One region of the Caldalkalibacillus uzonensis genome, then DNA from elsewhere that is predicted to be linked to it. Evidence: a T-box and tRNA genes for the amino acid it is inferred to sense, from the RefSeq annotation. Region 1 holds a T-box; the other holds one or more tRNA genes.
What was found. The T-box of region 1 lies ahead of leuS (leucine--tRNA ligase). A T-box ahead of a tRNA ligase gene usually reads a tRNA of that ligase, here a tRNA-Leu.

Region 1 (15,534 bases):
ATATTAGATTACAACAAGGAGTTATGGCATGCGTTTGTAGGGGCGTATCTAGTCCAACATGAAGTGGGCCTTGTTGATCAACAAGTTGTGGATGCCATTCGTTATCATACAACAGGCAGGCCCTGTATGAACCTGTTGGAAAAAGTGGTTTATCTGGCTGACTACATTGAACCGGGACGCGATTTTCCCGGTGTTGACGAGGTGCGCCAAAAAGCCGGGCAGGACTTAAACCAGGCGGTTGGCATGGCTTTGAAGCGGACTATTCGGTTTCTTGAAGAAAAAGGAGAAAAAGTGTATCCTTTGACCAGAGCAGCCTACGCTGATATAAGTGATAAGAAGGAGGAAAGTGATGGACACACAGGATCTGCTAAAAGCGGTGGTGGACAGTGCTGAAGAAAAAAAGGCACAGGACGTCGTGGTGCTCGATATCAGAGGGTTGTCTGTCGTTGCTGATTACTTTGTGATTTGTCACGGTAATTCGGAAACACAGGTACAAGCCATTGCAGAATCTATACGGGATAAAGCTGAGGAATTGGGCCTCAATCCCAAGCCAATGGAGGGCCTTGACCAGTCCCGCTGGGTATTGCTTGATCTGGGGGATGTGGTGGTTCATGTCTTTCACAGAGAAGAGCGGGAGTTTTATAATTTGGAGAAAATCTGGGCAGATGCTTCACGAGTGGAACTCTCTCTCGGGTTGTAAACAAGTTTAAAACATGAGTAAAATGGCAAGAATGAGCAAATACAAACAAAGATGGGTGTTTAAACTGTTGACAGGCCCGGCGGTTGTGCATATAATTCATACTAAACCATCTTTACGGAACAAAACTTAACAGTAGTATAACATTACAAGGGCAATGATCAGGAGTAGTAGCTTCTGTATTGCTACACAGAGAGTTGACGGGTGGTGCAAGTCAACAGCAAAAGGAAGTGAACTCGCCTGGGGAGTCCGTAAAGGCGAACCAAGTAGTCTTTACCGTTTTCCGCGATAAGGAGCAATGAAGGAAACAGCGTTAAGCTCAATCACCGCTGTTTCAAATTAGGGTGGTACCACGGGAAGGTATGCTGACAATGTGAACGAACCTCTCGTCCCTAGCGAAAGACGCTGGGGGTGGGAGGTTTTTTGGTGACGGTCACTTATGCAATGATACTTATATAAAGATACATAAATAACACCAAGACAAGGAGGTTCTGTTGATGTCAAAACAAGGTACAAGTTATCCGTTTCGTGATATTGAACAGAAATGGCAAGCGTATTGGGAAGAACACAAAACCTTTAAGGCGACCGATGACCCAGATAAAGACTATTTTTACGTGCTGGATATGTTTCCCTATCCTTCAGGAGCCGGACTGCATGTGGGCCATGTGGAAGGATATACGGCCAGTGACATAGTGGCCCGCTACAAGCGGATGAATGGCTATAATGTATTGCACCCCATGGGTTGGGATGCGTTCGGTTTGCCTGCTGAACAACACGCTCTTGATACCGGTGAACATCCACGGGAGATTACCAAACGCAACATTGATAACTTCAGACGCCAGTTGAAATCCCTGGGTTTCTCTTATGACTGGGACCGGGAATTCAGCACAACTGACCCTGACTATTACAAATGGACGCAGTGGATCTTTTTGAAACTGTATGAAAAAGGGTTGGCTTATATTGACGAGGTGCCTGTCAACTGGTGCCCAGCCTTGGGTACGGTATTGGCCAACGAGGAAGTCATCGATGGCAAGAGTGAACGGGGCGGCCACCCTGTGATACGCAAACCGATGAAGCAATGGATGCTCAAAATAACGGCTTATGCTGACCGGTTGCTGGAAGATTTGGACGAATTGGATTGGGATGAAAGCATCAAGGAGATGCAGCGCAACTGGATTGGCCGTTCAGAGGGGGCCAACATCACCTTCCAGGTCGACGGACACGATGAAAGTTTCGTGGTGTTTACCACCCGTCCCGATACGTTGTTCGGAGCCACCTACTGTGTGCTGGCACCCGAACATCCGCTGGTCGAAAAAATCACGACACCCGAACAGCAGACTGCTGTAAAGGACTATCAGGAACAGGCCGCACGTAAGAATGATTTGGAGCGCACTGATCTGGCCAAAACAAAAACTGGTGTCTTTACCGGTGCTTACGCCATCAATCCGGCCAACGGGGCCAGATTGCCCATTTGGATTGCTGACTATGTATTAGCTAACTACGGAACGGGAGCCATTATGGCTGTTCCCGGACACGATGATCGTGACCATGAATTTGCTAAACAATATGACCTGCCCATCGTGGAAGTGGTTAAAGGGGCAGAGGATATCCAAAAAGCTGCTTATACAGGAGACGGTGAACATATCAATTCTGAGTTTTTAAATGGCTTGTACAATGCAGAAGCGATTGAAACCATGATCAAGTGGCTGGAAGAAAAGGGCGTTGGCCAGCGCAAGGTGAGTTACAAGATGCGCGACTGGCTCTTCAGCCGCCAGCGTTACTGGGGTGAGCCTATTCCCATACTGCATCTGGAAGACGGCAGCCTGAAGCCTGTCTCCGAAACTGAATTGCCACTTACGCTGCCAGAGGTGGATGAGATAAAACCGTCCGGCACTGGTGAGTCGCCGCTGGCCAATGTGGAAGAGTGGGTAAACACCATTGATCCCGAAACAGGCATGAAAGCGCGGCGGGAGACCAACACCATGCCTCAGTGGGCCGGCAGCTGTTGGTATTATTTGCGCTTCCTGGACCCCCACAACGATAAAACATTCTGCTCTAAAGAACAGCAGGAAAAATGGCTGCCGGTTGATCTGTATATTGGTGGTGCAGAGCATGCTGTGCTCCATCTGTTGTATGCCCGCTTCTGGCACAAAGTGCTGTATGATTTGGGGCTGGTGACCACCAAAGAACCCTTTAAGAAACTGGTTAACCAGGGCATGATTTTAGGCGAAAACAATGAAAAAATGAGCAAATCCAAAGGAAATGTGGTCAATCCGGACGATGTGGTGGAAGCCTATGGAGCAGACACCTTGCGGGTATATGAGATGTTTATGGGACCGCTGGAAGCCAGTAAACCATGGAGCACGGATGGTTTGGAAGGCGCCCACCGCTTCCTCAACCGTGTCTGGCGCTTGGTGATGAAAGAGGATGGCGCTCTGGCTGATCCCATTCAAGAGGTAGAGGGCAGCAAAGAGTTCCAGCGTGTTTGGCATCAAACAATCAAAAAAGTGACCGAGGATATTGAGGGGCTGAGGTTTAATACAGCCATCAGCCAGTTGATGGTTTTTGTGAATGAGGCGTATAAGCAAGAGCAATTGCCCAAACGGGCCATTGAGGATTTTGTTAAGCTGCTCTCACCCATTGCCCCCCATATTGCCGAGGAAATGTGGCAGGCTCTGGGTCATGAACAGACCTTGGCTTATGAGCCTTGGCCCGCTTATGACGAAAACCTGCTCGTAGAAGACAGCGTTGAAATTGTGGTGCAGATCATGGGTAAAATCAAGGCGCGCCTTGAAGTTCCGGTGGATCTGAGCAAGGAAGAGCTGGAGCAAAAAGCCCTTGAACACGAGAAAGTCAAGGCTGAACTGGAAGGCAAAACGATTCGCAAAGTCATTGTCGTACCCAATAAGCTGGTTAACATTGTGGCGAACTAGGCAATAGTCTAAACCTCAACAGGTGCTAGAGACAGAGAAAGCCTGTTGAGGTTTTTGGCATAAAGAATTGTAGAATAAGGGGACACCTGGAGAATGGGCAATAAGTTATATTTAAGTTATATTATACAAAAAAGGAGTATTTAAAGATGAAAAAATCTTCTCCGCCATCCACTGATATTTACCAGCGTCCATCGTCAGCGGCTGAAGGTTTCGCTCAATTTATTCAAGGCGCCAAGTTGGCTTTTCCCATTGTGATCGGTTATATCCCCATCGCCATCTCTTATGGTGTTATTGCTTTAGAAAGCGGGCTCTCTCTCTTTCACACCGTGGCCATGTCGGTGTTTATCTATGCCGGGGCCAGTCAATTTATGGCTGTCAATATGCTGGGGCTAGGAGCCGGCGCACTGGAACTGATCTTTGCCACTTTCGTACTAAATCTCCGCCATTTTGTGATGAGTTTATTTTTGATGCATCGCCTTCGGCACCTCCCCCAGCGGTGGCGAGGGATCCTCTCCTATGGCATCACTGATGAAAGCTTCGCCGTAGCTTCATTCAAAACGGAGTCAGGAGAAAAAGACGGATCAGAAAACAATGATTATGGCTTCCAGGGGAAAGATCATCTATCTTCTTACATGTTTCTTGGACTTTTTCTTACGGCCTATCTCGCTTGGATTGGGGGTACATTGCTTGGTGGACTTTTTTACATGTTCATTCCCCCGGCCATTGGAGCCAGTATGGCCATCGCCTTATATGCCATGTTTATCGGACTGTTGATCCCTGCTATCCGCCGATCGTTAAGTGCCGGGGTCATTGCTGTGATCAGCGCCATCTTCTGCACTTTGTTCACCGTCGGTCTAGAACTTCCCAGCGGCTGGGGAATCGTCCTGGCCACCCTAATGGCTTCCCTGGCTGGGATTGTGCTTTTCCGCGGAAAGGAGGGTCAATAATGGACCTATTTCTGATTATCATTGCCATGGGACTGGTTACATTTCTCCCCCGTTTTCTGCCAGCAGTACTTCTGGACCGTATTCGGATTCCAGAGTGGGCCGGACGTTGGTTGCAAGCCATACCATATGCGGCATTGGGGGCTTTGATCTTTCCCGGTATTTTAGCCGTCTATGATCAACCCCTGGTAGGGCTGGCTGGAGGACTGGTGGCTGTGATCGTTGCCCTGTTGCGCTTGCATATTATTTTAGTGATTTCCGGTGCCATCCTGACGGTGTTCGCCCTCAACTGGTGGATGGGGACATAATCGAGTCAGATGAATTTTACAATGTTTAACATAAAAAAACCGGGGTGATCCTCGGTTTTTACATGCATAAAGTTTTTTTGCATCAAGACAGGATTTTTAAAACACATGTAGAATAGTGTAAAAAGTCAAAAAGAAATCAGGTGCAGGCCTCATTTGTTAAGTGGATGTCTTATAAAACATCTCCTGTACCAGTTCCACATCTTCGTTGTACTTGAGCTGCGTGGCTTTGAACAGTTTATGGAACATGTCGTTCACTTCCTGGTCCAGCACCCCGATGCCGACACCAGTCACGCCTCCAGGTACACATACTCTCTCTTGTAAAGACTCTAGTGTAAATTTGTTCTGATTCAGCAGTTCGCCAAAACCAATCATCATATGGGTGAACAGGGTGACGGCTTTGTCACGGGGAATTCCCGTTTCTTCCACGGCAGCATCAATCATCCGCTGCAGGAGAAAACTGATAAATGCAGGGCCACAGCTGGCAATGTCGGAAGAAATACGCGTATATTTTTCGTCCAACCACAAGGGGTGGCTGATCGACTTCATCAGATGGAAGAGGACATCCTTATCCCGTTCTGTGAGGCGTTCACCAGCCATGATTAGAGAAGCTCCTTGACCAACGGAATTGGTAATACTGGGAATCACTTTTGCCACTTTGGCTTTTAATTTCCGTTCCAAGTCCTTGATTTCAACCGGGCTGGTGATGGAGACGATGAGGTGTTCTTCATGTACTTCGTGCTTGATCTGATCAATGACCTTTTGGAATTCAAGGGGTTTGACACACAGAAAGACGATATCGGCTTTCTGTACGACACGCGCGTTGGAAGGATAAGCGTGTAACCCCGTATATTTTTTGGCCAGCGTTTTGACCTTGTCAAATGTCCGGTTAGAGGCATGGATTTGGGAAGGCTGCAGCGCTTTGGATTCAATTAATGCTTCAATGAGGATACTGCCCATGCTTCCTGTGCCAACAAAACCGACTCGCATACTCCAACCCTCCTATCCCGTTTATGATTATACATATGATTGACAGAGCTTGACTCATACGTCTTTTTTTCAGGTAAAAGATGAAAAGCTATAAAGGAGCAGATGGGTGTGTTCAAAGGGTGGACGAGCCGCGAAAAAACGCTGATGGTGTTAAGCACCGTGTTGCTTATTGCAGTCTCCAGCTTACTGTTCAGCCAATGGTGGCAAGAGAGAGAACAAGGCGCTCCGGAAGGGTTAACTTTCCAAACCCATGTTGACCAAGTACAACATGTGCATAGAAATTTGAAAGGGGAAGCTGTGACAGAAGGCGACTTTGCCCCTTCAGAACCCCAACAGGAAGATGAACCTGTTGTCATCGACATTAAAGGGGCTGTGCAAGTTCCCGGCGTGTATACCTTAACGGAACGTCAGCGGGTGATTGATGCCATTCATGAGGCGGGAGGTTTAGCGGAAAATGCCTCCACGTTACCCCTTAATCTTGCTCAACCATTGACTGACGGCATGGTCATCTATGTACCCACGAAGGAAGAAGTGGACAGAGGGGAGGGAATGCCTTCCTTTTCCTCTACAGGTACTGTTCTTGACGGGGGCTCTTCAGGCAAAATCAGTATCAACCGGGCGACAGCAGAGGAATTACAACAATTGCCGGGGATTGGGCCATCCCGGGCTGAAGCCATTGTTCGCTACAGGGAGGAAAACGGCCCCTTTACTTCTGTTGAAGACATTATGAAGGTGTCAGGGATTGGCCCAAAAATCTTTGAAAACATGAAGGATGAAATTGAATTGTAGTAGGTGATAGCACATGCGTAAATCATGGGATGCTTATTTTATGGATATTGCTTACATGGCCGCTTCGCGGGCCACATGTCCCCGGCGGCATGTGGGCGCCATATTGGTCAAGGATAAAAAAATTTTAGGTACAGCCTATAACGGTGCTCCGGCCGGGGTACCCGACTGCTATGAGGCCGGTTGCATGTTAGCGGAAACGTATGAGGAAGTGGAAGGGAAAATTGTAAAAAAGGAGCGCTGCATCCGCACCATTCACGCTGAACAAAATCTGTTACTATTTACGGACAGGGAAGACCGTCAGGGAGCGACGGTGTATGTGACAGACCAGCCCTGCTGGACTTGTACCAACATGCTGGCCAACAGTGGGATTGCTGAGATTGTGTATCACCGGGCTTACCAAAAGGACCAGGACAAAGTAAAAGCGCTGTTAAAACAGAAAGGAATTGTACTGCGTCACCTTCAGGATTATCAGCCTCCTGCCGGACTTAACTTGGAAGTGGTGGAGTAATGCTGGAGACGGCCACTTATTTTATTGTATTATTCACTTTTCAATTAATCATCATCCTCCAAGAGAGCTCTTCATGGTGGTTGCATTTCATCTGGAGCTCTTTTTTGTTAGCTCTGCTTATATGGCGCAAAGAGCTACTGTATCCGGCCGACCATCCCCACGTCAGGCTGCGCAAGAGACACATCGGCCTAGGGATGGGGATGTGTGTCCTGCTGATGTTATTTAACATCTATTTTTCGGTATATATCTCGAACCATCAACAGTCAGCCATTGATGCTGTTGTGGGAGATGGAGGAAGCAGCGAACAGATTGCACTTAAGGGATTGGTGCTGTCTCCCGCTCAAATTGATGGGAACAGGGTTCGTTTTGAGTTAAGGGTGCAAGAGATTGATGCCCAGCCCTTAAACAAACCTGAAAAAGTGGTTGTCACCCATTATGTGCGCACATTAGAGGAAAGAGAAAGCTATGAGCATCTTAAGCGGGGAGATATATGGGAGGGGATTGTCCGCCTGGCCGCGCCTCAGACGGCCAGAAACCCGGGTGCCTTCGATTACCGCCGTTATTTAAAGCAGCGGGGCATCCATTATGTCGCTCAAGTAAGGGGAACATGGGCCGTTCAACCTGGAGATCGCCTTGGGGATCGGGTGCTGGGGATGGCTGATCAATACCGGTTGCTATGGATCAGCCAGACTGAGAAGGTGTTCGGTGAGGCGACAGCTCCCATTATACAGACCATGACAGTAGGCTACCGGGATGAAATGGACAAGCATGTCATGGAGATGTATCAATATCTGGGCCTTATCCACTTGCTGGCCATTTCAGGGCTGCATGTGGGCATTGTTTTGGGCAGCCTGTACCTTTTACTTTCCCGGCTGCCGCTCACTCGTGAAACCATCTACCTGATCTTGTTTATATTTATCCCTGTCTATATGATGTTAAGCGGGTGGCAGGTTTCTGCCGTCAGAGCCAGTTTAATGGCCCTGGTGGTCCTGCTTTGCCTCCGGTTCCGTCTGTGGCACCATTCTCTTGTAGGCCTGTATGTCGTCTATCTACTGGTACTCATGGTCAATCCGTATTATCTCTATCATGTAGGTTTTCAACTCTCCTTTGCCATCACTTTCGCCCTGCTTACGGTGGTTCCCAAGCTGTATCCGCTCTTGCCAGGCAAGGGTGAACGACTGCGCCAAGGCATGGCTGTGGCTATCGTGGCCCAAGCAGTTTCTCTGCCGATTATCATGTACCATTTCTATTCGTTTTCACCACTCTCTCCTGTCTTAAATCTGATTCTGGTTCCACTGTACTCAGCGATATATATTCCCGCCGCTTTTGGATTGACACTGGTCAGCTTTCTTAGTCTTGATCTGGTTCGTCTTCCGGCTTTGCTGTATGTACATAGTCTTGACATGTTGCACCGTGGCTTGGAGTGGCTCTACGGGTTGCCTTGGGCTGCTGTTCATACGGGGCAGCCAGCTTGGTGGTGGCTGTTGCTAACAGCTCTTCTCACTGTCTTTGTAGCCTTCAGTGCGGAGCAGAGACAAAAGTATATGGTAGGGCTTTTCTTGGTCATGTATCCCATCTTCATCGCTTTTCAAATTATGCTCCCTTACCTTGACCGGCAGGGCTATGTGACGGTATTGGATGTGGGACAGGGGGATGCGATTGTGATTGAAGCTCCTTACCGTCGTCAGGTCGTAGTGGTTGATCTGGGAGGGCAGCTTACTTTTTATCAAGAAGAGTGGCAGCAGCCTGCACGGCCCTTTGAAGTAGGCAGAGACATCATTTTGCCATACTTAAGGTACAGGGGGATCAACAAGGTAGATAAGGTGGTCATCTCCCATGGCCATTATGATCATTTTGGCGGTATTCAGGGCTTGCTGGGCCAGATGAAGATTGGCATGGTTCTCTACCCGCCCGTGGCTCCGCAGAGTGACTTTGAACAGCACTGGTTAAGGCGTATCCGGGAAGAGGGGATCCCTGTTTATTTTGTAAGTGAAGGGGACAGCTGGCGAAACAGTGAGATACACTTTAAGGTCATATTTCCACCATCGCCGGAAAGACTTGTCGAACATGTGAATAATCTGCATGACTATAATGTGGTCTTATGGAATAAGATTTATGAGACGACTTTTCTGTGGACGGGGGATGTAGAGGAAGCGGGAGAACATGCCATTGTGGACACCTATCCCGCTGTGAAGGCTGACGTGTTAAAGGTGGCTCACCATGGCAGCCGGACGTCAACCTCACACCGTTGGTTGGAACAAGTTAAGCCTAGGGTAAGTGTTATTTCTGTTGGAACCAACAACCGCTATGGCCATCCTGATGCTGAAGTGGTCCAGCGGCTTCAAGAGAGCGGAACCCATCTGTTCCAAACGGACCAACATGGTGGCATCCTGATCGTGATTGGTCCTGGTCAGTACACAGTGAGACCAACTTTACAAGCTGAGACGGAATCGGTACAATAGGCGTATGGTAAAAATTGATAACCAGCATAGAAAAAGCCCTGTTCCCAAAAGGGAACAGGGGTGCCAAAAAAGAGGACGATCGCTTATGTAAGGTTACGGATAATCTCAAACAGTACAAAGACAGCAAACACAGTCATGAAGAAGCCAAAGGAGACAATAAAGCCAACACCGGAGTCAATCAGATCGTTGCGCTGATCATGGGGCTCTTCAAACTTGTTGCTGCGGACAGCCTGGTTTTGATTTTGTTCGTAATTTTTTGCACTCATCATCTTCAACCTCCTGTTTCAATTCTTAGTATAAAGGAAATGCGGAAAAAAATCCATGTTCCCGATTATTTTTTACGATTTTGCAACAAACAGGTCTTCGCCTTCGTTTAAGATAATAAGGGGAGAGGGGGAACAGTGAGTGTCAGACACAGAACTGGTCAAAAGGGCCCAGGAAGGTCATCAAGATGCCCTGATTCAACTGTTGCGCGAAATCGAATCCCCTTTATACCGTACTGCTTATTATATGCTTGGGCATGAACAAGATGCCCTGGATATGACCCAGGAAGCTCTGATTCGCATTTATAAAAATATTAACCGGTTTGAACAGAAAGCCCAATTCAAGACCTGGGCCCAGCGCATCGTCACCAATTTATGTATTGATTATTGCCGGCAGAAAAAAACGGTGATCTCAACTGACCAGCATGAGCATTTGCTCAGGCAGCATCACTACCATCATGTGGAGCGCGAATTAGAACAGTCCATTTTAAAAGGTGAAATTGAGCAAGCGATTAACCAGTTAAATGAGCAGCAGCGTGCCGTGGTTATTTTACGTTACCTGCAGGACTTTTCTTACCAGGAGATCGCCGATGCATTGGATTTGCCCATCAACACGGTCAAATCTCACCTGTTCCGGGCCAGAAAAGAATTACAACGTGCTCTCTTCCCCGAAGAAGAGAATGATGAACTGAAAGGTGGTGTCTAATGGTGAGGTGTGAGGAAGTCCTCCACTTGATTCAACTCCGGCTAGATGGCGACCTGTCGGAGGACGAACAACAGCAGCTGGAACACCATCTGACACACTGTCCCAATTGTGAAGCCACTTTTCAAAGGTATAAAGCCCTTCATGAGCAGTTGGAACAGCTGCCTAAAGTGACCCCTCCCCATTCCATTGTGGATCAGCTTGATTTTGCCCAACTGAACGAAAAAGAGAATGCTGAAGGAGAACGGAATATTATTTTTAGATCCTTTTCCAGCAAAAAAATAATCTGGGTTTGTGGTGGTTTAGCTGCCCTGATCTTGGTCGTTTTTTCACTCCTGTCAGACGGAGGCGTTAGCCCTGATTTGGCTGAGGATGATGCGGGAACGATGGAAAGTGCCTCTGTCGAAGAAGCTCGCCCATTGACCGTGTCAGATGAAGATAAGCCAGCCGGTGATCAGGGTGTGTTCTTTCTGTTAGGAGAAAGGGAACGTATTTATTCTCCGGACCAAACCTATTCAGCCTATATTGGCCCTGATAATGAAGATATCCGTATTGACAAGCGTATTGATGGGGAAGACCAGCCTTATTATATCTCCTCCAATCCTGTCAGCAGCGCTTGGACCATTGAAGAGATGGAATGGGTCTCGGACCATGAATTATATTATGTGCTGTACCATGAAGAGCGGGATGAACAGCAATATTGGATTTTTAATGCAGATAATAGAGAAGAGATCCGGTTGGAAGGCCCTTATCCTGAATATCAGCCGGAAGAAAGTGAAGAGCAATAATTTAAACAGAAAAGGTGCGAGGGGATCATGACGATAGCGGACATTCACAAACAAATTGAACAGGGACAGATCGCCCCTGTTTATGTTTTATACGGATCACAGCGTTTTCTGATGGATGACTTCATTCGCAAATTGAGCGAGCGTGTACTGGATGAGGCTAGTCTTGACTTTAATTATGAGTCGTTTGATTTGGAGGAATATGCAATACAAAGTGTGGTTGAGGTGGCAGAAACACTGCCTTTCATCGGGGAAAAACGGTTGATTGTTGCCTATGGAGCCCACTTTTTAAGCGGAGTGAAAGGGAAATACAAGGTTGAACATGATCTTGAGGCCCTGGTGCGTTATGTGAGCCAGCCGGCAGACTATTCGATCATGGTGCTTGTGGTGCCTCAGGAAAAACTTGATGAACGCAAAAAAGTAGTCAAACTGTTGAAGACACACGGGGTTGTTGTTCAGGCCAACTCTTTGCCTGTGGAGCAACTGGTTCCCTGGCTTAAGCAACGCGCTTCTGATCTGGGAGTTCAAATCACAGATGAGGCTTGTGCATTGTTGCATCAATTTGCCGGGGATCATATGCAGATGTTGGCCAACGAAATGTCCAAAATGGCTAATTATGTGGGAAGTGGCGGGGAAATCACCGAAGATACGGTCCACCACTTGATTGCCAAAACGGTGGAACAGGATGTGTTTAAACTGGTGGATCAAGTGGTTCAGCTCAGGGTGGACCAAGCTTTTAGCACCCTGGACGAGCTGCTTCGACGGAATGAAGAACCCATCAAAATTTTGTTTCTGTTGGCCCGGCAATTCCGTCTCATTTTTCGTGCCAAAGATTTGGCTGAACAAGGGTATTCTGAGCGGCAGATGAGCCAAATCATTGGGGTCCATCCCTATGTCTGCAAATTGGCGATCAGACAAGGACGGCGCTTTTCGTTGGAACAACTGGCCGAAGTACTTGATCAACTGGCCGAGCTGGACTATAAGTTAAAAACAGGCCTGCTGGACAAGCGGTTGGCGCTAGAATTGTTTATTTTGCAGCTGACCCAGAGGCAAAAAGCGGTCTAAGAGAGCGTTGGCTGTTCTTTGTTGTTAGCATTGGTATCATTGAAGTGCCCCCAAACAACAATAAAAAGGGTGACTCAGTTGGCGTTAAAAATGGCCTTTTGAGTCACCCTCTCTTCTCATTGCCTTGAAATGTTCAGATTAGGCGGTTGCTTCCTTGTTAATCTCATTAAATTTTTTCATTAAACGAGACTTTTGGCGGGAAGCCGCATTTTTATGGATAAGGCCTTTGGAAGCGGCTTTGTCTAACTTCTTGGTTGCCACAGACAGCGCTTCTTTAGCCCCTTGAACATCATTTTGATGCACAAGCTTTTCAAAGTTTTTGATTGCTGTACGCAAGGCTGATTTCATGGCGCGGTTGTGGGCGCGTCTTTTTTCGTTTTGTTTGGCACGTTTGATCGCAGATTTAATGTTCGCCACTTTCTTCACCTCCTTGACAGGCTGTTAGACCGTCCAAAATACAACATTAAGAATTATACATTGAAAAAATACCAATTGCAATAGTTGGTGAACGATACCCTATGGAATAATGTACTGAAGCCGACGGTACACTAAGAAAAATATGTGTTGTAGCAAACGATAACAGTGTGCTGTGAGGTGATTCCCCCATGACAGGTAAGGAACAGAAACATCTTGATCTCTCTCCCTACCAGATTCGCACCGATTTGGCTGTTGAAGCGCATCAAATCGCCTTGGAAAAGCAGGCTCAACAAAAAAAGGGTGAGATAGACGCCATTGACGGGGTTCGCATTGACGAATTTGAGGAAGATGACATTAAAGTCATTAAAGTACATATTGAAACGGAAAAAGCTGCCGGGCAAGTCGGCAAGCAAAAAGGACGCTATTTAACAATCGAAGCCAAGCGTTTAAGACAGAAGGACAGTGATTTTCAAGATAAAGTGACGACGCTCATGGCCAAACAATTTTATCAGTTTTTGGCTGAAGCAGGGATTGAGTCAAACGCCAAGTGTCTGGTGGTCGGCTTGGGCAACTGGAACATTACGCCTGATGCCTTGGGTCCCATTGTTGTGGAACATATGATTGTGACCAGCCATTTGTTTAAATTGCAGCCTGAACAAGTGGAAGCAGGATTTCGACCAGTCAGTGCCCTTACTCCCGGTGTGATGGGCTTGACCGGTATGGAAACCAGTGACATTATTCGGGGAGTTGTCAATCAGACTAAGCCGGACTTTGTCATTGCCATCGACGCCTTAGCAGCCCGTTCCATTGAGCGTTTGAACACCACCATTCAAATGAGTGACACCGGCATTCATCCCGGGTCAGGTGTGGGTAACAAGCGTGAAGGTTTGAACCGTGAAACATTGGGGATTCCGGTTATTGCCGTTGGTGTGCCCACTGTGGTGGATGCCACGTCTATTGTAAGTGATGCTATTGATTTCCTTCTGGGCCATTTGGGGAAAGAAATGCGTGACCAAAAGGAAGGGACCAATGCCAGACGGGCCTTAGCCCCTGGTAGCATGGGCTTCGGTTTTCAAAAACCGGAAGAATTTGACCCCAGCGCGATCCCTGATGAAGAAGGCCGGCGAGCCCTGTTGGGGCTTGTGGGCACTCTGGAAGACCAAGAAAAACGGCAGCTGATTTATGAGGTTTTAAAACCCCTTGGCCATCACCTGATCGTGACACCTAAAGAGGTGGATGAATTTATTGAGGACATGGGCAATATGCTGGCCAATGCCTTAAGTGCCGCCTTACACGAAAAAATTGATATGAGTAACGTTTCAGCCTATACACACTAAACCTTTTCCGCCTGCCCTTTGTTCAGATGCAGGAAGCTTCCCTGTTTTTGTATGTTCAATACTTTATACGGGAGACAAGTCCTCTTTCAGCGTGTGGTTCTATTTTCTGCCCGGTGTTCATAAGCTGTAGCAGACAAGCTTGTACTGGGGAACCGCAGATGAAAGGATGATGGACATGTCTCCCCGTTTTTATCGCCACAGGCGTACTTACGCACGTTGGACCAGCCCATTACGGAGTCAGGAGCGGAACACGTCATACATGGTCAGGCGTATGACTCTGTATGTGATGATCGGATTCTTTATCTTGTTAACACTCACTTCGTTTTTTTCCTATATTCAGGCTCAGTTTAACTTGACCTCCGAGACCTTGAAAAAGTGGACAAACCATATGTCAGCAGAAACGTTTATCGCCGCTCTGACGGTTGAAATACCCCAATTGCAAACCTACAATAAATCAGCTCAAGTTGAATTGCCCAAGGTATCAAATATTGTGGTGGAAATGGCCACTTCGTTAAACCCTGAAGATCCCCGCACCTTGATCCGCCGGGAAATACCGGGTTTTGCCTTCTTTGACGGGGAATTGATTGTTGCTGGCCAAGGTGTCACTTATGCAGATATTTCCTATGAATCGTCTCCTCCTTTAGATGTGGTTCTGGCCGAACGGGAAGCGGTCACTGAAGCAATGGAAGAGGAGCAGGGTGAAGCTCCGTCACAACAGCCTTCCCTCAGTACGGAGGGCCGGAAAGTAGTGTTTATATACCACACCCATAACCGGGAATCTTGGCTGCCCCATATTCCATCCGCTTCAGATCCTAATGAGGCCTTTCATCAGGAAATTAATATTACCAAAGTGGGATTGAGATTAGGAGAAGAGCTGGAGAAAAGAGGCATAGGCACATATGTGGACACCACTGATATTGGTCAGTTGTTAAATGAAGCTGGCCTACCGTATAACTACTCTTACACCAAGTCGCGTCAGGTTGTAGAAGCTGCTATCCGGGAGAATGAAGATATTACCTTTATGTTTGACTTGCACCGTGATTCAGTGTCTCGAGAGAGCACGACTTTTGAAATGGAAGGTAAAACCTATGCCAGGCCGTTTTTTGTCATCGGTAAGCGCAATCCGGAGTATGAGAAGAATGTCAGATTTGCCGAAGCGCTCAACCGCCTGTTGGAAGAACGTTATCCGGGGCTATCCAGAGGGATCGTGGCACGAAGCACAGGTCATGCCGAGTATAATCAATCTATTTCAGAGCACAATATATTAATAGAAATAGGTGGGGTGGAAAATACATTGGAAGAATCATACCGCACGGCTGAAATACTGGCGGAAGTG
Region 2 (15,534 bases), on a different contig from region 1:
CGACCCCAATTTGGTCTTTCTCTGACAACATTTCAGTGGCCCTGACCGCCCCCTCCTTGGCCAGTTCCATGCGGGTCAGGCCGGCAAAGCCATCCTGCATGCTTCCAGATTTATCAATGACCAGACTGAGAGCTAAAGAGGGCAGTTTCTCCTTTGACTTCAGATCCATGTCTACAGGCAGCGCTTCTTCAATGGGAGTGGAAAACCATCCGCCCAGCCCAAAGCTGTTGGAACCTCCAGTCTTGACCAAACCGATACCCAAATCACGCACAGCGGTACGGATGCGCTCCATATCCGCCGGTGTCAGTGAACGGGCTTCTACATCAGCCAGGATAAGCGTAGCATATTGCTTTAAATCCTCCAATTGCTGCGGGATCTGGCTGGCAAGACGCACCTCCGTTTCATAATCACCCGCTTGCAGGATTTGAACGACATTGTGCGCAGCTCCCTGGTGGCCTTCCAACACCAAGATCCGGGGTTTTCCGCCCACCTGAGTAAAGGCAAAAGCCTGGTTATTGGCTGCAATGGTATCTTGTTCGGCCTCTAGTTCGGCCCGGTAGCGTTGGAAACCTTCTCCTCCAGCTTTAAGCTGGAAGGCAAAGCGGTTGATCCCATGATCAATGTCCACTTCCTGCTCGGCGACCAGGCTTGACCTTTCATACAAACGGAGTGTGCCTTTCGTCGTTACCGTGCTTTCTGCCTCAACTGTGACAGTAAATGTTTCGTTCAAATGCAGGCGGTCAGGCAAGTGCAGCGCAGAAAGCAAAACTTCCTCCTCTATGTCCTGCTGCAGGTACATCGCTTCAACCACAATGCCCCTTTCTTTGGCCCACTGAATCTCCTGAGTAACGTCGCCGTGCGTTTCTAACCCATCAGTGACCAGCACAATCTTGCCCCGGTCCTGACTGCCGATAAGCCCTGAAGCAAGCCGGACACCCTCCGCCAAGTTGGTGGCATGGGGGTTGATGACAGCTCCCAATGGAGCAAGTTCCTGACGATTGGTCAGCGGCTGTTCAATCACAGCTTCCTGGCCAACGGAAACGATAGCAAACTGGTCCTCTTCCTGCTTATTGTCCACAGCTTCTTGTAAAAAAGTAAAGATGCGCTCCTCATTTGGCATGGAGGCCGAACGGTCGACGACAAATACCACTGTTTCACCTGAAACGGGAAATAAAACATGGAGTCCGGACAATACGCTAATAAGCAAGGTAAACAAAACGAGACGCGTGAGCAGGATCATATACTTTTTTGGACCTTGCACCCTGGTTTGTGTTTTCCACCACCAAGTCAGCAAAAGCAGAACGGGGATAAACAACAGCAGATACAGCGCGGAATGGACACTAATAGCCACGCACATACACCCCCCATTCTAAACAGGCCAACAGTAAAGCAGCCAGAACCACCCAAAAAACAAGGGGCTGGTAGCGGATCTGACTATAGGGTTCATGGTTATCTTCCACAGTTTCCCCTTCCCCAGACGCATCGCCTTCCCTTTTCTCGGACTCAAGCTCCCCATTTTCGTTTGCCAGAGAGGTGGCATCCTGTGTGACGTAAAGCGTTTGGGGGGCAATATTGGATTCACTGTCCGGCAGCTTCACACTAAAGTGCCGTACGTTGCGTTGCCCGTCTTTTTCCTCTTCCACGGTGTACAGGCCAAGCAGTTCGGGGATCTGCACCACCACAGGATCGATGTGATCCGGCAGTGTGGTTCTGGATCCATCGGGGCCGGTCAGCGTTCTGTTTTCTGAACCGGCTACAAACGGAATCACGGTCTGTTCCCCTGGATAACTGTCAGCAATAGGCAAGGATTGCACAGGGGACAGCCAGGTTAATATATTGGTGATCAATATGGGAAAAGATGGCCGCAAGGGAAGATCGGACTTGGTTAAATCAAAACCTAGCACAACCACCCGCTTGTGATTAATCTCCCCGGCAGATAACAGTTGAAGATCTCCCGCTTGCACCAGGTTTTGCTGGAGTCCATTGAGCGCTATTGAACGGGCATCACTGATGTACACATCCTGCCAATGGACATGGTTCAGGATGTCATGGTCAGGGTGAAGGATGTTTAACTCAGCGCTCAGCGTTTGGGCTTCGCTCACAGAGAGCCATGAGGACTCTTCAGCAGGATTGATCAAGAAGAGATGCCCCTCAGGCAGCACGTCAGGCACCACTTCATCAAAGATCCAAATGTCATATCCCTGGAGATCCTCAGGAGGTGCCGACAGTTTATCAAGCTGAATGTGGGGATGGAGACTGAGCGCTTGGATCACAAAATAGTTGGGCTGTGGGGAGACCAAGGCCACGCGAATCTCTTGCTGCCGAAAAGGAATGCTCCACAATTGATTATCCGCTTCCAGTGCATCCTGATCAGCCTCTACCACGGCGTGGTACAGGGGTGACGGGGGCAAGGAGGGAAGATGCAATGTATAGCTCTCCTGCCCTTCAACCGTAAATGGAAAAACACCAATCTGTTGCCCGGCCGCATCAAACAGCATCACTTTTCCCTCTATGGTTTGGTGTCCGTGATGATCAATGCGGATTAAACCTTCTATCTTCCCTTCCCGCTCCTGCGTGACGAAGGTGCCCAAAGCCACATTTTCACTCTCTTTTCCAACTGGGATATGCTGAAACCGGTTGGGGTCAAAGGTGAACATATGGCGGTCGTTCATCAAACTATTGTTTCCCAAGCTGTTGCTTCCGTCCCCAATCCAGATCAGCGCAGTGTCCGGCTCTTGCTCTGCCATCGCTTTGGCCAGGCTAAAGGCAGCGCTGTAGTTACTTGTGCCAGGACGGGGCTTTAATTCCTTCAATTTCTGCAAAATTTCGTCAGGATCCTCGGCGCGGGAAAGGTGAACCACTGGCTCCCTCCCTGCTTCGATCAAGGTAAGTGTGTGTGCGGCACTTACGCCTTCAGCCAGCCCTTGCACGGCCTCCGTAGCCTTCTCAAAACGCGTGGTCTCTCCCTCCCTGGTCAACATACTGCCTGAAGAATCAAGGACGACGATGGTATGGGGAGCCAAGACCTCTCCCTTGGGAATAGCAGGTTTTAATAGGGCTAAAATTAACAGCATAGCTACAAACAGTTGCAAAAAAAGCAATATATTTTGCTTTAGCTTTTGCCAGGGGCGGCTGGCCTGCTGATGCTGTAAGACGCGTTCCCACAATAAGGTGCTGGATACTTCCACATTCTCGTATTTCCGCTTCAGCAAATACAGGAGGAGAATGATCGGGATCAATGCCACTGCCCACAAGTGTTGAAGTCCAAGCCACTGCATAGGTTCCCCTCCTTTCAGCCTAACATCCCTGCTGATTTGAACACGCGGTAAATGGTATGTTCGAGGGAATGTTCCGTGTGAACATCCACATATAACATGTCGCGTTTGAAAGCAAAGGCAGCGATCTCCTGTTGAAACAGACTGACTGCCTCTTTATACCGGCCTAGGACCCGCGGGTTTAAGCTGATTTCCTTTCCCTCTCCCGTTTCACTGTCGATCAGCCGCCAATCCCCCTCAAGGCCGGGGTTCCGCTCGTGTTGTGAGAGCAGGTGAACAAGAATCACTTCTTGACGGGCTGCTTGGATAAAGCGGATACCCTCTTCATAACCGTTCGGAAATAAAAAATCTGAGAAAATAATGGCAAGGCCTGGCTGGCCATGAACCGCCCGGCCATCAGCAAGGGCTGTGTTCAAATTCCCTTCCTGTGCCGGATTTAAGGACTGCAAAAACTGAAACAACTCCCTGACCTGTCCTTTACCTGTCAGGTTGCGCTGTTTGGCTTTAATTTGCTGATCAAAAGCATAGACGGACACGCGGTCAAAATGGTGGAGAGACAAATAGCCAATCGCAGCACATAATTCCACTGCACGCTGAAACTTGTGCGGGCGGCCAAAGGCCATGGACCGGCTGCTGTCAATATACAATGAAATGTGCAGCTCTTGCTCATCCAGGTATGTTTTTAAGAACAGCTTGCCCAGCCGGCCGTAAGCATGCCAGTCCAGACGGCGAATATCATCACCAGGCGTATAAGAACGGTAATCGGCAAACTCGACTGACTGGCCTAACAAGCGGGAACGTCTTTTTCCAGCCCACCTGCCGCTCACCATTTTCCTGCTCAGCACCTTCATCTGCTCCAAGCGTCGCAAAAAGTCTGGATCAAGAACAGGCGCTTCATTCATTCTGTTTTCACCGCTTCAATGATGTCGGTGATGAGCTGGTCCGTACGCACCCCATTGGCTTCCCCCTCAAAATTAAGCAACAGGCGGTGACGCAGGGCAGGCCAGGCGACTGTCCGAATGTCGGCGTAGGCAACATGCAGACGCCCGTCACAAAAAGCGCGAACTTTGCCCAGTTTAATCAGGGCTTGCAACCCCCTTGGTCCGGCCCCAGCCCGCACATACTGCTGTACGGATGGGACCGGGGTTAAGTCAGGGTGGGTGGCTATGACCATTTTGACGGCATAATCAAGTACTTCATCGGCCACAAGGATGTCGTTCACCGCCCGTTGAATCTCTAGAATCGTGTCTCCGCTGGTGATCCGGGAGACTTCCGGATTTCTGCCCATCGTTGTTCGCCTGATAATCTCCTTCAGCTCCTCTGCAGCCGGAAAAGGGACATCAATTTTGAGCAAGAAACGGTCCAGTTGAGCTTCTGGCAAAGGATACGTGCCTTCCTGTTCCAGAGGATTTTGAGTGGCCAACACAAAAAAAGGCTCAGGCAGGTTCCTTGTTTGCCCGGCGATGGAAACGGTACGCTCTTGCATCGCTTCCAAAAGGGCACTCTGGGTCTTGGGTGTGGCTCGGTTGATTTCATCGGCCAAGACAATGTGAGCGAAGACAGGTCCCGGTTGAAACTTGAAGTACTGCTGCCCCTCCTTATTCACTTGAATGATGTTCGTGCCCACAATATCGGCAGGCATCAGATCGGGGGTAAATTGAATGCGTTTAAAAGAGATATCAAATGTTTGAGACAACGTGCGGACCAGAAGCGTCTTTCCCAGGCCAGGCACCCCCTCAAACAAGGCATGCCCCCCGCTGAACACCGCCCACAATAAGTGTTCAATCACGTCCTTTTGACCAACAATTACTTTTCCGATTTCCTGACGAACCTGGTCAATGATGGATCTGTACTCTCCAAAATAAGCCGTCGTTGTTTCCGCTTGCATATTTAACGCCTTCCTTTGATTTTTGTAATTTTATTGTCTCTTTTTGAATTTGTTCGTTTGTTCACGGTTCGATTTGGCTGAAATACCGTTTAACCACGTCCTCATAAGCAGGGGGGATATGTCCGGACTGAAGCTGTTCCCGGACATAGTGCTCATACTGCTGATAAACCTCCCGGTAAGGGGTCACCGTTCCAGATGCCCCATAACTTTGCCGGGTCAACCGTTCTCCGTTTTCACCCTCTCCCGTTGGCCCGCCAATGGTGGCTTGGTGGTCACCCTGTCCGGCGATACGTTCACTGGGCACAGAAACAAGTTGCCTCGACCCAGCACCCAGACCGGCACCGCTTCCCCCTGGTCCTGATCCGCTGCCCCCCGTTCCTCCTCCGCCTGCTCCCCCTCCGGACCCTTGAGTGCCGGATCCCTGAGCGGTCCCTTCTCCGGTCGAACCAGACTGCCCCTCACCTTGGCTATTGCCTTGGCCTTGCTGTTCGGCATGCCCGCTGCCTGCTGACCCGGAGCCAGGCTGTCCGGAAGTTGAAGAAGGGGGTGAAGCGGAACTTCCCCCTTGTTGGCTTGCCGGCTGGGAGGGGTTGGCAGCCCATGTGCCGGAGGAAGTCACCTCTCCGGCCAAGAGCTGCTGTGCCTGGGCCAGCACCGTTTGAGCCTCACTCAACTGGCTGGCAAGTTGAGCCGCTTGAGCCGCAAACTGACCAGAGTGGCTAAGCTGTTGCTGAAGCAGGTCGGTGACGGCGTTCTGATTGGCTTGTTGCCCTTCTGCTGCCAAAGCTTCCAACCTGTTTTGTAATGCTTTGAGTTCTTCTGCTAAGAGCTCCAGCTGCTCAGCTGATAATGCCCCTTGAAGCACATCCATGTCGACGGGCTGAGCGTTGGCCGCTGCTTGTTGCACAGCTTGATACATGTGTTGCAGGGCGTCCTGTCTCAGTCTCTCCCTGTCGGCTAGAGCAGCCAGCTCTGTGCTTGCTTGCTCTATATTGTTTATGTTTTCAGAGAGAGATTGCCTTTCCTGCAACTGCTGCTGAAGATCTTCTAATTTTTGGATCAGGTCCTCCTGCTGTTCCGCTGTCAATTGTCCGCTCTGCTTGATGTCTTGCTTGGCCTCTTCTAATTTCTGTGTGGCCTCGTCAGTGGCCTCTTGGGTGATTTGTCGTTCGTAGAGCACATCATCCATGGGATTGGGTAAAACCATGAGCAGCATCAAAGTGGCCAGTAAACTGCCAGACACAATCAACCGTGTGCCGGCCACCTTCAAGACAGGCATCTGTTTCAGTATGGCCGGCAGATGATGACGCAGTTGTTCAATGGCATCTTTCTTTTGTTGCCGGGCAATAGGGGACGGATCAGCACCATATTGCCAAGCGGTCATCACGCTCTCGTTTAAGCCCCGTTGATCTGCTTCCCTGGCCGCCTGACGATAAGTGGGACGCTGTGTCCAGGTAGCCATAAAGACGGCTGCTGCAGACAGCAGCACCACCAGCCACAGGAACAGCTTGGCCTGGGTAAGGGGAATCACACGGGAAAGCACAAGGATCCCACACCCCAAACCAAGCGCCACAGGGATCACCCGCCAGCTGATGTTCCAGATCAAACGGTAAATCAACCGCTTCCGAATCGGGGACAATAAGCGGTAAAGTTCATCTTCCCGGCGTGTAAACACGTTCTCACCTCTTTAACCTGAGCGATGGGCGTACCGGTTTAATGAAGTAGATGGCCAGCAATAAACAGATCAGGCACATTCCGCCCAGCACCATCAGATACAGGACATACGGATCCACAGGCAAGGCAAATTGGGGGCCTGCACCACCGAAAGACCCTGGAGGACCCATCCTGTCACTAAGCGGTCCAATGTCAAAAACATATAACATGAGGAATAACGGATTAATACTCTGAAAAAATTCAGCCCAAAACACATTTTGGGGTGGATAACCCTGCGCGGAACGATAAGCCAGTTCCTGTATGACAACTGAAGCAATAAACGTGCCGGCCAGGTAAACAAAAATAAAACCATAGGTAAAAACAGTGGCGACACCTGTCCGTTTAAACATGGTGGAGAACAGAATGCCAATGCTGCCCACAGCAAACATGGTGATTAAATACAACAAGAAGACTTTAACTAATTGCTGGGGAGAAATGCCTCCGTATAAAAAGACAATGCTGTAGAGCGGAATTGAGGACAACACCAGAAACATCATAAAACTGAGGGAGGACAGCCATTTTCCCAAGATAATTTTCGATGCCGATGAATTGGTGGTAAGCAGGATATCTAACGTTTGCCGCTCCCTTTCGCCACTGATCACCCCTGCTGTCAGCCCTGGCGTCACAAAACCGATTAAGGCAAATTGCAGCATGGTGAGCATCATGAACAATTCCCGTGAAGCCCGGGGATTAAAATAGGTTTGATCCCCTGTCATCAGATAAATAAAGGTAAAAACAATCCCGCCCAAAACAGCAAGGTAAAGCGTAATGGCCACTGGCGCCCGTCCCGACCGCATTCTTAAGCGCAGCTCGTTGACCAGAATCGGATTGTGTAATCGCTTAAAGACATTCATGATCCCACCCCCTTCGTAATTTTCATAAAGATTTCCTCCAGATTTCCCTGGGCTTCACTAAAAGCCACAACAGGGTATCCCCTCTTCATCAGCTCGGCAAGAAGCTGGACCTGTTCAGCATCGGAACCACTAAAACCAGCCTCAATACGATCATCCACTCGCCTGACCGACGTGACCAAGGGATGGCTGCTTAACATCTGAATCACTTCCTCCCACCCGTTTAACAAGCGGATAGTGATGATTTTTTGTTCATTTATCTTCAGATTAATCTCTTCCATGGTTCCTACCGTCACCAATTCCCCGCCTTCTATAATCCCGATCTGATCACACATTTCAGCTAATTCGGGCAGGATGTGTGAACTGATTAAAATCGTTTTGTCCATGTTGCGCAACTCTTTTAAAATCTCCCTCAGCTCCACCCTGGCCCGGGGATCAAGGCCTGAAGCCGGCTCATCCAAGATCAGGACCTGTGGATTGTGCACCAGGCATCTGGCCAGACCCAGACGCTGCTTCATCCCCCGGGACAAACTGTCTACATAAGCTTCCCGTTTATGGATTAAATTGACAAGCTCAAGCAGTTTGGGGATGATCTCTTTTCTCTCCCGTACGGGAATATCATAATTGGCCCCGTAAAAATCGAGGTATTCCTCCACTTTAAGATTGTCATAAACACCAAAAAAGTCAGGCATGTAACCAATCAACCGGCGGACTTCCCGGGGATTTTCCGTCACCTCAAATCCGCCGATAAAGGCTTTTCCACTGGTGGGAGCCAATAAAGTAGCCAGGATGGACAGGGTGGTCGATTTCCCAGCCCCATTGGGTCCAACAAACCCGAAAACAGTCCCCTCCTGGATCTCCAGTGACAAGCCTTTTAAGGCCTCTGTTTTTCCAAACCGTTTGGTTAGTTGCTCAAGTTTAATCATTTACTCCACCACCTGTCCCTGCCAGCTGATTCTGGGTATCCCAATATGTTGGAAATCTTGTGAACTGGATAAACGGATCCGTATCATGTTTTCCTCGGAGAGGTAATCTGGCTGCTTCTTCACTACCAAAGTGTGCTGATCAAGCACCTCATCCAATGGTTCATAGGTTTCTGTTTTCCAGTTATAAATCTCTCTTGTAAACTGTGGGTTGTCATGACTCCAGGTACGCAGATAAATCTCCTCTGGCTCTACGGTCATATGGGGATGTTCCACTTTAATGTCAAAGACCAGTTCCCCATTTCGTCGGATGACGTAACCATCCCCTGAATGCTCCACAGTGTCGTCACTGTCGACCAGAGCGGGACTAACGACGCCTTCGGGAACAAACACAGACCCATCAGGTGCAGGAAGCACATTTAAAGCCGCTTTGACGAGCAGCAGGGAATCGGTTTGATAGGAATGGTCCGCTATTTCCAAGTCAATCACGTCAACATCTGTCCAACCAATAATCATAAATGGGTCAGTCATCATGGAGAACGGACGGTGCATATTGAACATATCCAGAATCAAATATTCTCTGGTTGAATAATAGTTGTGCTGAGGCACGTTTGTTTTGATGCTATCTGGCAGCAGACGCTCGACTGGCGGAAATACGTCCCTGCCTGACTGGGCCGGATTATATGTAAAAGACACTTCTTGTGACTCACCAGGCTCCAGTGTGCCAATATCATGCACCCTGGTCCCACTTACCACTTTGGCATCATAAATGGTTAAAGATGTGTGATTGGTGACAGTGCCCTTCATTTCCCCTTCCTGAAAGACAAACTGGGATTCAAAATGACCGATATCCGGCAGTGACGTTTCAAACAAGGCTTTTCGCAATGACCAGTATTCAACATCTTTAAATACAATGTCAGCTTGTTGGGGAGGATGGGTGATCCAGACATCACGGTTGGTGTCCGCAGGCGGATATGAACGGTAATAACTGTCAATGGCAGCCCTTACGCCTCCCGTTTCGTTATAGCGCAGATGGTAATCGCCGCCCTTGGGAACAAAGATGGCTGACACCGCTGTCAGCTGGGCCTGCTCCGTTTGTTGAAGATCAAGGATGCCGACTTGATGGACAAGCACATTCTGCGTACGCTCCATGCTGCCATAGAAAAAGATAACCAAGCCAATCAGGCAGGCAACGCCGGGCACAATCATCCACATCCAGCCCCGTTTGTCCCGACGCTTTAAGATCCAGTATAAGACTGGACCGACCAGGACGATATACAGTCCAAACAGAACACTGATCGTGCTTAAGTCAGGCAGCTGCAATGACGGGATGCGTTCAGCAGCCTGCAGCAATGACCAGTACTGATCATAAGGATCCATCTTCGCTGCATCGTATCCAGCAGACGTCACCACTGTTCTGCTGAGCAGCTCAGCCCACACATGTTGATGCCCCTCCCCAGCGTTGATAAACTCCCCGGCCAGATCATAAGCAACATACAGGACATGCCCATGCCCAGCTGGTCCAAGGACAAACAGGGGATTCTCGTCTTGCTCAACCACAACTTGTCCCTTAACCTCTCGAGTGCGGCTGATCGTCAGCGGTCTTTGAAGGGGTATATTGTCAGCTATATCGGTGTCCAAACCTGGCAGTTCTTTTAAAGACACCGTCCCATTTACCTTTACAGGAGAAATATCTTTAAGCCTATCAGGAAGTTTATCGTAATGTGGCCCTCCAGCCAGGACAAGCAGGCCGCCATTCAATGTCCATTCCTGAATCGATTCAACTTGGGCAGAAGTGAGCTGATCACGGGAAAAATCATTAATCACGATCACATCAAGGCCATCAAGAAAGATGGGCCTTTCAGGTATGTCACTGCGATTTAAAGCAACAACCCGAACAGAACTGTGAAAGATGTCTTTAGGCAAGCTTTCCAGAAAGCTGCCCGTATTCGGATCTTCGGCTAACACACCGATTAAAATGGCTTCACCTGACAAAGATGGTCCGCTCAAGGTGGTTTTGGCTACTTCCTTCCCCTCTTGCACCAAGCGGACAGATGCACCAGACAAATAGTCGCCGGGCACATACAACGACACCATTTGGGTGGTACCTTGGGAAATGGCCACAGGCCGGTAATAGACTCCGCCAAAGTCACCAGGGATATCAATGGTGACTTCTCCTTCAATATCTTCACCCATGTTGGTCACTTTCACTTGGACAGGAACCCAGCTGGCAGGCTTGTACACACCGCCGAATCCCACTTTTACTTCCAATTTCACTTGTTCATCCGCAAAAATGGTTGAAGTCAGTAATAATGAAGCAACGATAATAGCCACCAGAGCACAAACTAAACAGCGAAACGTGTTGGGTCTCATCCGACTGACAGACATATACATATATGAAAACCCCCGTTACTTTATGATTTTTTCTATACCACTACTATCAATAATAAGACGCTTCAAACAGCAAAAAAGTTTCGATTATTTAATGAACAAGAACTATAAAATAAGTTAAAAAAGTAAGATCATGAAAATAATTGTATCACTCACTCCCAGGTCATGAGAACAAAAATATTTGAAAAAACAAAAAACCCTCTGAATAGAGTTCAGAGGATTAATCAAAGTAAAAACGGAGTCATGTCAATTAAGACAATATGTAAAGCTTAAGGTTATGGTGGAGGGGGACGGATTCGAACCGCCGAACCCAGAGGGAGCAGATTTACAGTCTGCCGCGTTTAGCCACTTCGCTACCCCTCCACAATGGTGACCCGTAGGGGATTCGAACCCCTGAATGCCGGCGTGAAAGGCCGGTGTGTTAAGCCACTTCACCAACGGGCCACGATGGTTAAATCAGGATATAAATGCTTCCTGGCGGAGGAGGAGGGATTCGAACCCCCGCGGGCCGCGAAGCCCCTGGCGGTTTTCAAGACCGCTCCCTTCAACCACTTGGGTACTCCTCCGCGTTTTCATCATGATAATCAATGGGTAAAATGGTGGCGGCGGCGGGGATCGAACCCACGACCTTACGGGTATGAACCGTACGCTCTAGCCAGCTGAGCTACACCGCCAAATTAAAATTTAAAAAATAACCATAGAATAGAAAAGAAAAAAATGGTCGGGAAGACAGGATTTGAACCTGCGACTTCCACGTCCCGAACGTGGCGCTCTACCAAGCTGAGCTACTTCCCGAAAGATGGTGCGCCCTGAGAGACTCGAACTCCCAACCTTTTGATTCGTAGTCAAACGCTCTATCCAGTTGAGCTAAGGGCGCTTGTTATATTTTTGTGATAAATGGAGCGGAAAACGGGATTCGAACCCGCGACCCCCACCTTGGCAAGGTGGTGCTCTACCCCTGAGCTATTTCCGCTCATCATGTTTATGATAAACAGTGTAAATGGTGCGGGTGAAGGGATTTGAACCCCCACGCCCGTAATGGGCACTAGACCCTGAACCTAGCGCGTCTGCCAGTTCCGCCACACCCGCACATTGTAAATAATGGTGAGCCGTGAAGGATTCGAACCTTCGACCCTCTGATTAAAAGTCAGATGCTCTACCAGCTGAGCTAACGGCTCATTAAGGACAAGTGTTAGTATACAACGTTTATTCTGTTTTTGCAACACCTTTTTTACACCCTCAAAATTGGATAACAAAACAAACTCAACAGGTAATTATCGACTAAAAATGGCGGGCCTAAGTGGACTTGAACCACCGACTTCACGCTTATCAGGCGTGCGCTCTAACCAGCTGAGCTATAGCTCCCATGGAAGGAAATGGAGCGGGTAATGGGAATCGAACCCACGCTACCAGCTTGGAAGGCTGGAGTTCTACCACTGAACTACACCCGCTCGTTGGCTGGGCTGGCTGGATTCGAACCAGCGCATCACGGGGCCAAAACCCGTTGCCTTACCACTTGGCTACAGCCCATCACAATTTATTAATGATTTAATTATATACAAATTCTAGATGGCGGAGCTGACGGGATTCGAACCCCTGAATGCCGGCGTGAAAGGCCGGTCTGTTAAGCCACTTCACTAACGGGCCACAAATATAATCTGTCAAAATCAACGCAAGAGATAATATACCAGGACTTTTTCATTTTTGCAACCTCTTTAAATAAAGAAAGACAATTCAAAGCTTTCCCCCAAATGATTAACATATTAAGGTGATTTTTTAAACAGACGCTTGATTATTTTAATCAAAGACCAGAAACGATTTTGACTCCCTTTGCTCAAGTGTTTATACTTCCACGCATGGTTCGCATTGTAACGGACGTCGTCCATATACTGTTTTAAAACCCACTCATGATCTGTTGGATTATACATGTTAATCCCTCCGTGATTGACGGCAATTAACCTCTATTTTTACTGTCACTGGAATTATAACAACGGAGGGATTCTTTAGCGTCGGGCAAGCGGTTGATTTTAAAATACAAAAAAGGTCTCACTCCAATGTAAGGCCTTTCCTCATGTCAGATTCAGACTATAGTCTCAGTTTAGCAATAATACCTCATTGTTGATGGCCAAACCATTTATGCTTAATTGCATACACTGCGGTCTGCGTGCGGTCATGCAACTCCAATTTGGCCAAAATACGTGTAACATGTGTTTTTACCGTTTTTTCTGTTACATTGAGATCCGCCGCAATCTCTTTATTGCTTTTGCCCAATGTGATATGGTACAGCACATCTTTTTCTCTGGGTGTTAAACTTGAAAATTTCACTGCTGATTCTTCCTGGGAGGTGACATGTGTCACCAGTTGATGGGTCACTTGAGAATGAAGCGCTTTTTCCCCGCTAACCGTTTTTTTGATCGCTTCTACCAAGATATCAGGCTCCACATCTTTAAGTTGATATCCTTCTGCTCCCGCTTTAATACCGGACAATACGTATTCTTGATCGGAGAAACTGGTTAAGACAATCACTTTGACCTGCGGATACGTCTCCTTAATCTTCCGCGTGGCTTCAATCCCATCCATCTCCGGCATAATCAGATCCATCAGCACAACGTCAGGCTGATACTTCTCTACTTTGGCAATAGCTTCTTTTCCGTTTCGCGCTTCTCCCACCACTTCAATATCCCTTTGGGTTTGCAGAAAAAACTTTAATCCTTTAAGCACAATGGCATGATCGTCTACCAACAACACTTTAATCTTCATTTGTTTCTCTTCCCCCATCCTGCTTTAATGGTATGCTCACATGCACTCTAGTGCCTTTGTTTTCCTGGCTGTAAATATGAATAGAACCGCCTGCCTCTTCTGCCCTTTCTTTCATGCTGGTTAAGCCCAGCGAATAGCCATTCCCATCAACAGCATGAGGATTAAAGCCGCATCCATCATCGATGATACTCAGTCTGATTTGTTTTTTATCAATCGTTAATTTAATGGTTGCTACGTTTGTTCTGGCATGTTTTCTGATGTTATTAAGTGCTTCCTGACCAATCCGCCACAATGTTTCTTCTACACGGCGTGGCAATTGGGCGATCCCTTCTACTTGATCATTAATCTTTAGTCCTATTTTTTGCCCGTACTGTTTGAGGGTAGTCATAATGCCTGCTTCCACGTTGGCAGGTCGGAGTTGCCAAATGAGAGAGCGCATATCAGCCAAGGCTTCCTTGGACAATGTTTGGATTTCTTCCAGTGACTCGCCCACTAATTGAGGATCGGTAGGCAGGCATTCTTTGGCACCCCGGGCCATAAGGGATAACGAAAAAAGCTTCTGATTAACCGAATCATGTAAATCCCGGGCTAACCGGTTTCGTTCCTCAACAAGGAGCATTTCCTGCTTCTGCTCATGCAAACGGATCGTTTCGATCAACAAAGAAAGATGATCTCCCAACGCTTTAAGGACGTCTCTTTCCGTTTCGGAAAGCGGGTTGTCCGTTGTTTGGGCTACATACAGCAAGCCGATGGGTTTATCCGACAGTATCAGCGGAACAGCTGCGGCATGCCACGTGTTTTTTTCTCTTACATCTGGCAGAAAAGCAAGCTTTTCCTGCCCAAGGGCGATGTTCTGTTGCTCCAGAGCTGATTTGATGACGTGAGCATTGGTCAGAGAAAGCTTATGATCGATTTTGGTTGTAACGACTGCTTCTCCTTTATAAAAAAGGCTTTCCAAGCGCAGCTGTTGGTTTTTTATGAGGAACAAACTTATCACAGGCCATTGAAAATGGCGGGCAATATGTTGTACCACTTTTTCAGGTAATACCCTTATATTGTTTATTTTCCAGAGGACCCGGGTCAGTTCATCAAGTTGAGCAAAATATTCCGCCCGTTGTTTCTGGGCTTCGAACAAATTAATTCGCTCTACCGCCGTACCGATTTGAAACGCAACCGATTGTAATAACGTCAATTCCTTTTCTGTAAAGTGTTCTTTGCCCGGAGAGCCAACGTTGAGCAAGCCAAAGCGTTTGCCGCTTGCCATCAATGGGACCGTAGCGTGATGAGTCAAATTTTGGGTATCTCCCCACTGATAAGTCACCGCATCTTCCAGCCGTTTACATTCCATGATATTGACAGCCTGCTGCAATTGCCCGGACCAAAATTTGTCCAGACACCAACAAGACATGTGGCGCATGGGCTTTTTGTTCTCCTATTCCAGAGCCGGAGGAAGGCAGTGATCTGCCACACATGAATAATGAGGCCGATCCTTGACAAGAAAAATCCATCCTGTCTTCAGTTCAGTGACTTGCAGCAGCTTTTCAAGAACGCTTGGCAACATCTCATCCAGGTCGACACATTGGTTTAACGTTTCGGCAATTGTTTTTAATGTGAAAAGTTCATCAACTCGATCTGCGTTACCCATCTAGTTTCACCCTTTGCCCGTATGATTCTATACCTACTTTACCATATTCGATTTGAAAAGGAATAAGAAGACGCAGGAATAGGAACGA

Region 2: it encodes a tRNA-Leu, which carries the amino acid that the T-box ahead of leuS (leucine--tRNA ligase) is inferred to sense. The anticodon was not compared.

The regions. Positions count from the first base shown of each region.
Region 1 covers NZ_JAUSUQ010000008.1:124,072-139,605, forward strand. Annotated here, with positions in the region: gene yqeK (bis(5'-nucleosyl)-tetraphosphatase (symmetrical) YqeK) at 1-393, shown strand, start outside; gene rsfS (ribosome silencing factor) at 350-700, shown strand; T-box leader at 846-1,094, shown strand; gene leuS (leucine--tRNA ligase) at 1,195-3,630, shown strand; gene J2S00_RS11720 (AzlC family ABC transporter permease) at 3,777-4,577, shown strand; gene J2S00_RS11725 (AzlD domain-containing protein) at 4,577-4,882, shown strand; gene comER (late competence protein ComER) at 5,039-5,869, opposite strand; gene J2S00_RS11735 (helix-hairpin-helix domain-containing protein) at 5,978-6,658, shown strand; gene J2S00_RS11740 (deoxycytidylate deaminase) at 6,672-7,166, shown strand; gene J2S00_RS11745 (DNA internalization-related competence protein ComEC/Rec2) at 7,166-9,628, shown strand; partial or broken gene J2S00_RS11750 (YqzM family protein) at 9,712-9,846, opposite strand; gene J2S00_RS11755 (RNA polymerase sigma factor) at 10,034-10,597, shown strand; gene J2S00_RS11760 (zf-HC2 domain-containing protein) at 10,597-11,382, shown strand; gene holA (DNA polymerase III subunit delta) at 11,410-12,444, shown strand; gene rpsT (30S ribosomal protein S20) at 12,583-12,861, opposite strand; gene gpr (GPR endopeptidase) at 13,050-14,198, shown strand; gene spoIIP (stage II sporulation protein P) at 14,470-15,534, shown strand, end outside.
Region 2 covers NZ_JAUSUQ010000001.1:222,107-237,640, forward strand. Annotated here, with positions in the region: gene J2S00_RS01095 (VWA domain-containing protein) at 1-1,351, opposite strand, end outside; gene J2S00_RS01100 (vWA domain-containing protein) at 1,341-3,278, opposite strand; gene J2S00_RS01105 (DUF58 domain-containing protein) at 3,293-4,177, opposite strand; gene J2S00_RS01110 (AAA family ATPase) at 4,174-5,163, opposite strand; gene J2S00_RS01115 (DUF1542 domain-containing protein) at 5,225-6,838, opposite strand; gene J2S00_RS01120 (ABC transporter permease) at 6,843-7,730, opposite strand; gene J2S00_RS01125 (ABC transporter ATP-binding protein) at 7,727-8,653, opposite strand; gene J2S00_RS01130 (DUF8726 domain-containing protein) at 8,654-11,023, opposite strand; tRNA gene J2S00_RS01135 (tRNA-Tyr) at 11,320-11,404, opposite strand; tRNA gene J2S00_RS01140 (tRNA-Glu) at 11,409-11,485, opposite strand; tRNA gene J2S00_RS01145 (tRNA-Ser) at 11,517-11,607, opposite strand; tRNA gene J2S00_RS01150 (tRNA-Met) at 11,639-11,715, opposite strand; tRNA gene J2S00_RS01155 (tRNA-Pro) at 11,760-11,836, opposite strand; tRNA gene J2S00_RS01160 (tRNA-Arg) at 11,842-11,918, opposite strand; tRNA gene J2S00_RS01165 (tRNA-Gly) at 11,940-12,014, opposite strand; tRNA gene J2S00_RS01170 (tRNA-Leu) at 12,043-12,130, opposite strand; tRNA gene J2S00_RS01175 (tRNA-Lys) at 12,144-12,219, opposite strand; tRNA gene J2S00_RS01180 (tRNA-Ile) at 12,330-12,407, opposite strand; tRNA gene J2S00_RS01185 (tRNA-Gly) at 12,419-12,492, opposite strand; tRNA gene J2S00_RS01190 (tRNA-Gln) at 12,497-12,571, opposite strand; gene J2S00_RS01195 (response regulator) at 13,154-13,801, opposite strand; gene J2S00_RS01200 (sensor histidine kinase) at 13,791-15,149, opposite strand; gene J2S00_RS01205 (hypothetical protein) at 15,234-15,446, opposite strand.